Regions from separate parts of the Streptomyces sp. NPDC006208 genome, predicted to be linked through region 2. Evidence: riboswitches for the same ligand, from Rfam matches in the RefSeq annotation. Region 2 holds a riboswitch; the other holds the start of a gene.
What was found. Region 2 has a riboswitch for thiamine pyrophosphate ahead of thiC (phosphomethylpyrimidine synthase ThiC). Riboswitches for the same ligand answer to the same signal wherever they lie in the genome.

Region 1: linked by a shared signal. The riboswitch ahead of thiO (glycine oxidase ThiO) and the one ahead of thiC (phosphomethylpyrimidine synthase ThiC) in region 2 are both predicted to bind thiamine pyrophosphate.

Annotation. Positions count from the first base shown of each region.
Region 1 covers NZ_JBEXSW010000009.1:115,524-119,728, forward strand. Annotated here, with positions in the region: gene ABZ208_RS09540 (Rv2175c family DNA-binding protein) at 1-162, opposite strand, end outside; gene ABZ208_RS09545 (FAD-dependent oxidoreductase) at 206-1,381, opposite strand; TPP riboswitch at 1,694-1,806, shown strand; gene thiO (glycine oxidase ThiO) at 1,804-2,961, shown strand; gene thiS (sulfur carrier protein ThiS) at 2,958-3,173, shown strand; gene ABZ208_RS09560 (thiazole synthase) at 3,178-3,972, shown strand; gene pknB (Stk1 family PASTA domain-containing Ser/Thr kinase) at 4,112-4,205, shown strand, end outside.
Region 2 covers NZ_JBEXSW010000006.1:178,984-183,188, reverse strand. Annotated here, with positions in the region: gene ABZ208_RS06715 (IclR family transcriptional regulator C-terminal domain-containing protein) at 1-453, shown strand, start outside; gene ABZ208_RS06710 (SsgA family sporulation/cell division regulator) at 584-1,018, shown strand; gene ABZ208_RS06705 (YibE/F family protein) at 1,044-2,393, opposite strand; TPP riboswitch at 2,464-2,577, shown strand; gene thiC (phosphomethylpyrimidine synthase ThiC) at 2,570-4,205, shown strand, end outside.

The DNA.
Region 1 (4,205 bases), on a different contig from region 2:
CACCTGCAGGGTCCGGTTCTCACCGCGGCGCACGGCGATCAGCTGGCCCTCCTTGACCAGCTGCCGCACGCGCGTCACCTCGACATCGAGCATTTCCGCGATGTCCGGCAGGTGAAGCCAGGCGGGGACGAGGGCATCGATCTTTGCGTCAATCTCGGTCACAGGACAAGCCTGCCATCCGGGACTGACAGTCGGTAGCCGGAAGCTATCCGACAGCCGCCTTCAGAGGGACGGACGGGTCCGCGGCCCGCCCCGCGTCGAGGCGCGCGCCGGACTGGATGAGCTTGCGGCCCTGCGCCAGGTCGCGGGCCCTGCCGACGGCCAGCAGGGCGACCAGCGCGCCGTCGCGCAGCCACAGCACCGACCAGGTGTCCTGGGCCCGGTCGCCACGCCACAGCAAGGCGTCGGCCGCGGCGTGATGACCGGCGTACTGCACGAAGCGCCCGAACTGCTCGGACCAGAAGTACGGCACCGGGTCGTAGACCTCCGGCTCCGCGCCGCGGGCGTCGGCCATGACATTGGCGGCGACGGTACGCGGACCCTGGAGCGCGTTGTCCCAGTGGTGCACCAGCAGCCGTTCGCCGTAGCGCCCCGAGGGGAAGGAGGCGCAGTCCCCGACGGCGTACACGTCGGGCACGGAAGTGCGCAGATACCGGTCGGCCTCGACTGCGCCGTCCGCGCCGAGAGTGATTCCCGAACCAGCGAGGATGCCGGTGGCGGGCCGGGCGCCGACGCCGACGACGACCGCACCGGCCGGGATGCGGCGCCCGTCGGCCAGGGCGACGCTGCCCTCCTCGATCGCGGCCACGCGAGCGCCGGTGACCAGGTCGACGCCGTAATCGGCGTACCACTCGGCCATCGGGGCGGCCACCTGCGCGGGAAGCGCACCGGCCAGCGGCCGGTCGGCGGCCTCGAGAACGGTGACCGCGCAGCCTGCCTCGCGGGCGGCCGTCGCGAACTCGGCACCGATCCAGCCCGCGCCCACGACCACGATCCGGTGCTGCTCCGCCAGGACCGGGCGCAGCCGCGCCGCGTCGTCGAGGGTGCGCAGCAGATGCACCCCGGGCACCCCCTCGGTGCCGGGGAGGGTGATGGGCTCCGCGCCCGTCGCCAGCACCAGGACGTCGTACGGAACGGGCCCGGCGGCCGTGTCCAGTTCATGTGCCGCGGGGCGCACGCCGGTCACCTCCACACCCAGCCTCAGCTCGACCTCGAGCGCCTCGAAGTCGACGTCGAAGGCCGAGCCCTCGGCCTTGCCGAGCAGGACCGCCTTGGAGAGCGGGGGCCTGTCGTACGGCTGATGGGGTTCGGCACCGATGAGGGTGACGGGGCCGGTGAAGCCCGCCTCGCGCAGGGCCACCGCGGTCTGCACGCCGGCCATGCCCGCGCCGACGACCACCACTCGCCGTACGCCCTGTGCTGTCTGCTGCTCGCTCACCCGACAACCTTACGTACCTGACGGTTCGTCAGGAGGGTTCTTGCTCCAGGACCTGCTGGACGGCGCTCCTCACGCCGCCCTTCCGGGCCGGCCCGGATCAGGCCCTCTTCCTCGTGGTAGGTGACCCTGGTCCGGGTTCGGGGCACGGCCCGAGGACCGGTCCGCCACGGGTGCCGGCAGGAGTCCGCGGAGCGGCCTTGCCGGGCCTTCGGCTCCCTTACTTCGCTTCGGGGCGTGGGGCTATGGTGGCCACCGTAAAGCACTCGCGGGAGCCCGGACGGACCGGGCTGAGAGGGAGGCTGGCCGGCCTCCGACCGTACGAACCTGATCCGGGTCATGCCGGCGAAGGGAGGGGCTGGACGCCCATGTCTCGTTCACCAGACGTCCTTGTCATCGGGGGCGGAATCATCGGTCTGGTCACGGCCTGGCGGGCGGCGCAGCGCGGACTGCGTGTGACCGTCGCCGATCCGCAGCCCGGCCGCGGCGCCGCGCAGGTCGCGGCCGGCATGCTCGCCGCCGTCACCGAACTCCACTACGGCGAGCAGACCCTGCTCGCCCTCAACCTCGAATCCGCGCGCCGCTACCCCGCGTTCGTCGCCGAACTCGAGGACGCCGCCGGCGAGCGGGTCGGCTACCGCGCCTGCGGCACACTCGCCGTCGCCCTCGACTCCGACGACCGCGCGCATCTGCGCGAACTGCACGCCCTGCAGCGCCGGTCGGGCCTCGATTCGCAGTGGCTGACGGGCCGCGAGTGCCGGCGCCTCGAGCCGATGCTCGCACCCGGTGTGCGCGGCGGCCTTCGGGTGGACGGCGACCACCAGGTCGATCCGCGGCGGCTGGCGGCGGCTCTGCTCAAGGCCTGTGAGCGGGCCGGCGTCGAACTGCGCCGTACGTGGGCCGAGCGCCTCGTCGTGGTCGGCGACCGGGCGGTGGGCGCGATGCTCGCTGACGGGTCGGAGCTCGGCGCGGACCAGGTGGTGCTGGCGGGCGGCAGCATGAGCGGCCGGCTGGCGGGTGTACCGGACGATGTGCTGCCCCCGGTGCGCCCGGTGAAGGGCCAGGTGCTGCGGCTGACCGTGCCGCGCGCGTACGCGCCGTTCCTGTCGCGCACCGTGCGGGCGGTGGTGCGCGGCAGCCACGTCTATCTCGTGCCGCGCGAGAACGGCGAGCTGGTCGTCGGCGCGACCAGCGAGGAGCTCGGCTGGGACACGACCGTCACCGCGGGCGGGGTGTACGAGCTCCTGCGCGACGCCCACGAGCTCGTGCCCGGGATCACCGAGCTGCCGCTCACCGAGACGCTCGCCGGGCTGCGGCCGGGGTCCCCCGACAACGCCCCGCTGCTCGGCCCGACCGCTCTGCCCGGTCTGCTGCTGGCCACCGGCCACCACCGCAACGGGGTGCTGCTCACGCCGGTCACCGGCGATGCGCTGTCCGCCGCGCTGACGGACGGCGAACTGCCTTACGAGGCCCGCCCCTTCACGCCCCGCCGCTTCTCCCCCGTCCCCCAGGAGCAGCCCGCATGAACGTCTCCGTACTGAACGTGTCCGTCAACGGCGAGGCCCGCGAGTGCGCCGCGGGCACCACTCTGGACGCGCTCGTCGCCGCGCTCACGGCCGCGCCGTCCGGGGTCGCCGCCGCCGTCAACGAGACGGTCGTGCCGCGCAGCCGGTGGGCGGGCACCCGGCTCGGCGACGGAGACCGCGTCGAGGTCCTCACCGCCGTGCAGGGGGGCTGACGCCATGGCCGACGACCGTCTCACCATCGGCGGGACCACCTTCACCTCCCGCCTGATCATGGGCACGGGCGGAGCGCCCAGCCTCGATGTGCTCGAACGTTCCCTGGTCGCGAGCGGCACCGAACTGACCACCGTGGCCATGCGCCGTCTCGACCCGACCGTCCAGGGCTCGGTGCTGTCCGTCCTGACCCGGCTGGGCATCCAGGTGCTGCCGAACACGGCGGGCTGTTTCACGGCCGGCGAGGCGGTGCTCACGGCCCGCCTCGCCCGCGAGGCCCTCGGCACCGACTGGATCAAGCTCGAGGTCGTCGCGGACGAGCGCACGCTGCTGCCCGACCCGGTCGAGCTGCTGGACGCGGCGGAGGTCCTGGTCGACGACGGGTTCACGGTGCTGCCGTACACGAACGACGATCCGGTGCTCGCGCGGAAGCTGGAGGACGTGGGCTGTGCGGCGGTCATGCCGCTGGGCTCACCGATCGGGTCCGGCCTCGGCATCCGCAATCCGCACAACTTCGAGCTGATCGTCGAGCAGGCGCGGGTACCGGTGGTGCTGGACGCGGGCGCGGGCACCGCTTCGGACGCGGCGCTGGCGATGGAGCTGGGATGCGCGGCGGTGATGCTGGCGTCGGCGGTCACCCGGGCGCAGGAACCGGTGCTGATGGCGGAGGCGATGCGGCACGCCGTGGAGGCCGGGCGCCTGGCGTACCGGGCCGGCCGGATCCCGCGGCGCCACTTCGCCGAGGCGTCCTCGCCCCACGAGGGGCGTGCGGCGCTGGATCCGGAGCGGCCCGCGTTCTGAGGCGGGACGGCTCCGCTCCCGGGCGCGCCCGGGAGCGGGGCCCCGGACCGCTGCACGCTGTCACAGCTCGGCTTCAGTACCGCTGCGGTCCTGCCAGACCCGTAAACCGCTGTCCGTCACGGATCGTAGACTCGACGGCGTGGATACGACCCTTCAGGACCCCCTCGTCGGGCAGGTGCTCGACGGCCGCTACCGAGTCGATGAGCGCATCGCCGTCGGCGGCATGGCCACGG
Region 2 (4,205 bases):
TACTTCGCGGTCTACCGCGAGGGTGAGATCGAACTCGTCGCAGTTGCCGACACCCCCCAGGCCCCCGCGGTGACGGAGTGGGCGGATTTCCGCGAGACCGGTCATGCGCATGCGCTCGGGCAGTGTCTGCTCAGCCAGCTCGACGACCGTACCCGCCGGGATCATCTGGACCGCCATCCCGTGCAGCCGGTGACCCCGTACTCCGTGCGCAACCGGTGCGCGCTGCTGGAACGGCTCTCCTCCGTCGGGCGGACGGAAGTGGTGGTGGAGCGTCAGGAATATGCGCTCGGCACGGTCTGTGCCGCGATTCCCATCACAGCCGGCTCCGCCGCGGCCACGATGGCCATTTCACTCCCCCTCCACCAGGCAGCGCGGCTACTCCCTGCCGTGGAACAGTTGCGCAGTGGTATCGCTGGGCTCCTGGGGTCACTCGCCTTCTCTATCAGTATCTGAAATATCACTCCTTGTGATCTGTTAGCCCTTCCACCACGATTACGTCAAGAGGGCCTACGGGGATCGTTCCTGGCCGTTTTCTTGCTCCATAAGCACGGTTCATTCAGCTTCGTCACCTGCGAGGTATGTGATGCGCGAGTCGGTCCAGGCCGAGGTCCTGATGAGTTTCCTCGTCTCCGAGGAGCTCTCCTTCCGGATCCCGGTGGAGCTCAAGTACGAGACGGGGGACCCCTATGCGGTGCGGATGACGTTTCACCTGCCCGGCGATGCGCCCGTGACCTGGGCGTTCGGCCGCGAGTTGCTGCTGGACGGGATCAACGCGCCCAGTGGGGACGGCGATGTGCACATCGCGCCCACACAGCCCGAGGGACTCTCGGACGTCAGGATCCGGCTGCGCGTCGGGAACGACTCCGCGCTCTTCCGGGCCGGGGTGGCACCCCTCGTCGCCTTCCTGGACCGCACGGACAAGCTGGTTCCCCTCGGCCAGGAGCGCGCGCTCAGCGACTTCGACGAGAGCCTCGTGGCAGCGCTCGGGCGCATCCTCGCCGAGGAGAACGCCGGCTGACCTTGCCGCCTCGTCTCCCGGCCGGCTACTTCTTGCGCCGGCGGCCCCGGCCGCCGCGGCCCGGCGATCCGCCCTGCGCCGCGGGCGATCCGGACACGCCCGCAGCAGCCGCAGTCCTGTCGGCGGAGACGACCAGTGCCGCAAGGCCCGTGGTCAGCGGTACGGAGGCGACCAGCCCGATCGACCCCACCAGAGTCCGCACGATCTCCTCCGCCACCAGTTCGCTGTTCGCCACGGTGCCCACGCTGGACTGTGCGATGGAGAAGAGCAGGAGCAGGGGCAACGCCGCGCCCGCATAGGCGAGTACGAGAGTGTTGACGACGGACGCGATGTGGTCGCGGCCGATGCGGATGCCCGCCCGGTAGAGGGCACGCGGGCCCATCGCCGGGTCGGCCTGGTGGAGTTCCCAGACCGAGGACGTCTGGGTGACCGTCACATCGTCGAGCACACCGAGCGAGCCGATGATGATGCCGGCCAGCAGCAGACCGCTCATGTCGATGTCCGGATACAGGCCGTGGATCAGTCCGGTGTAGTCGTCGGTGTTGCCGCTCAGACTCGCCCAGTCGATGAACACAGAGCCCAGCAGCCCGATCAGCAGCAGGGAGATCAATGTGCCGAGCACCGCGACCGAGGTGCGCGCACTCAGCCCATGGCACATGTAGAGCGCGCACAGCATGATCGCGCTGGCCCCGACGACCGCGACGACCAGCGGATTCGATCCCTGGAGAATCGCGGGCAGGATGAACATGGTCAGCACGGCGAACGAGACGGTCAGCGCGATCAGGGCCATGACGCCACGCATTCGTCCCACCAGGACGACGGCGAGCGCAAAGATTCCGGCGAGTACGACCATCGGCACCGTACGGTCGACGTCCGTCACCGAGTACTGGAGATCCCGGGGCGCATCGGGTGCGTATGCCACCACCACCCCCTGCCCCGCGCGCAGTTGGCGCGGCGCGTCCGGCGGGACGATCTCGGTGAAGGTCCGGCCCTTGTCCTTGCCGCTCGTGACCTCGATCGTGGCCTTCCCGCAGCTGCCCTGCTGGGCGTTGCCGGCCTCGCGCCCCTCGGGGGTCGACGTGTCGCCGGTCGGCGGGACCTGCCCGACGTTGACGTCCGCGCAGTCCACCTTCTCGACCTTGACCACCTTGCCCTGCTCCGTCTGCCGGTCGAAGCCGACCCCGCTGCGCTCATGGCCGGGTACCCCGCCGGGCCACAGCACGGCGAGACCGACGACCACGGCCGTGGCGAAGGGGATCAATACGGCTGCGATGACCTTGCGAAGGTGTCTGGAGACGGGCGCTGCGGGCCCGTGGCTGTGCGTATGGCCGGTCGGGTGGCCGTGCGGTTCTGGGGCCTGCGGCGATGAGGTCACCGACCGATCATCGCAAGAAGCGACGGGCCCACTGTTCAGCACGCCGGATATGACGCTAGCGTGGTGGCACCTTTGAACACGCGGGAGCTCGGAGCACCGGGCTGAGAGGGCGCTGACGACGCTGCGCCGACCGCCGAACCTGTTACCGGGTAATGCCGGCGTAGGGAGTAGGTCTCATGACCATGTCGGACGCACGCACGCCTGCCTCGATGCAGAACGACGAGGCAGGGAAGTCCATCGGCTGGCACAAGGGATACGTCGAGGGCTCGCGCCCCGACCTCCGGGTGCCGGTGCGCAAGGTGCACCTCACCAACGGCAGCGACGTGACGCTGTACGACACGTCCGGCCCGTACACGGATCCGGCGGTGGCGACCGACGTCCGTCGTGGACTTGCCCCGCTGCGCGAGAACTGGATCGTCGGCCGCGGTGACACCGAGGAGTACGCGGGCCGCCCTGTGCGCCCTGAGGACGACGGGCTCAAGCACACTTCACCGCGCGGGGGACTGCGCAATCTCGACGCGGTCTTCCCGGGCCGCCCGCGGCAGCCGCGCCGGGGCCGCAACGGGCAGGCGGTCACCCAACTCGCGTACGCGCGCCGGGGCGAGATCACACCCGAGATGGAGTACGTCGCCATCCGCGAGAACGTGTCGCCCGAGGTGGTGCGCGAGGAGATCGCCGCCGGCCGGGCCGTACTTCCGGCGAATGTGAACCATCCCGAGATCGAGCCGATGATCATCGGTAAGCGGTTCCTGGTGAAGGTCAACGCCAACATCGGAAACTCCGCGGTCACCTCCTCCATCGAGGAGGAGGTGGAGAAGATGACCTGGGCGACGCGCTGGGGCGCGGACACGGTGATGGACCTGTCCACGGGGCGCAACATCCACACCACGCGGGAGTGGGTGCTGCGCAACTCCCCTGTCCCGATCGGCACGGTGCCGCTCTACCAGGCCCTCGAAAAGGTCGACGGCAGGGCCGAGGAGCTGACCTGGGAGATCTACAAGGACACCGTCATCGAGCAGGCCGAACAAGGCGTCGACTACATGACGGTCCACGCGGGCGTGCTGCTGCGCTACGTGCCACTGACCGCGCGCCGCAAGACCGGCATCGTCTCGCGCGGCGGCTCGATCATGGCGGCCTGGTGCCTGGCGCACCACAAGGAGTCGTTCCTGTACGAGAACTTCGAGGAGCTCTGCGAGATCCTCGCCTCGTACGACGTCACCTACTCCCTCGGGGACGGGCTGCGTCCCGGCTCGATCGCCGACGCCAACGACGAGGCGCAGTTTGCGGAGTTGAGGACGCTCGGTGAGCTGAACTCGATCGCCAAGCGCCACAACGTCCAGACGATGATCGAGGGCCCGGGGCATGTCCCCATGCACAAGATCAAGGAGAACATCGACCTTCAGCAGGAGATCTGCGAAGAGGCCCCCTTCTACACCCTGGGGCCGCTGACCACCGATGTGGCGCCCGCCTACGACCACATCACCTCCGGAATCGGCGCGGCGATGATCGCCTGGTGGGGCACTGCGATGCTCTGCTACGTCACGCCGAAGGAGCACCTCGGGCTGCCCAACCGTGACGACGTCAAGACCGGTGTCATCACGTACAAGATCGCCGCGCATGCGGCGGACCTCGCCAAGGGGCACCCGGGGGCCCAGGAATGGGACGACGCGCTCTCGGACGCCCGGTTCGAGTTCCGCTGGGAGGACCAGTTCAACCTGGCCCTCGACCCGGACACGGCACGGGAGTTCCACGACGAGACGCTGCCGGCCGAACCGGCGAAGACCGCGCACTTCTGTTCCATGTGCGGTCCGA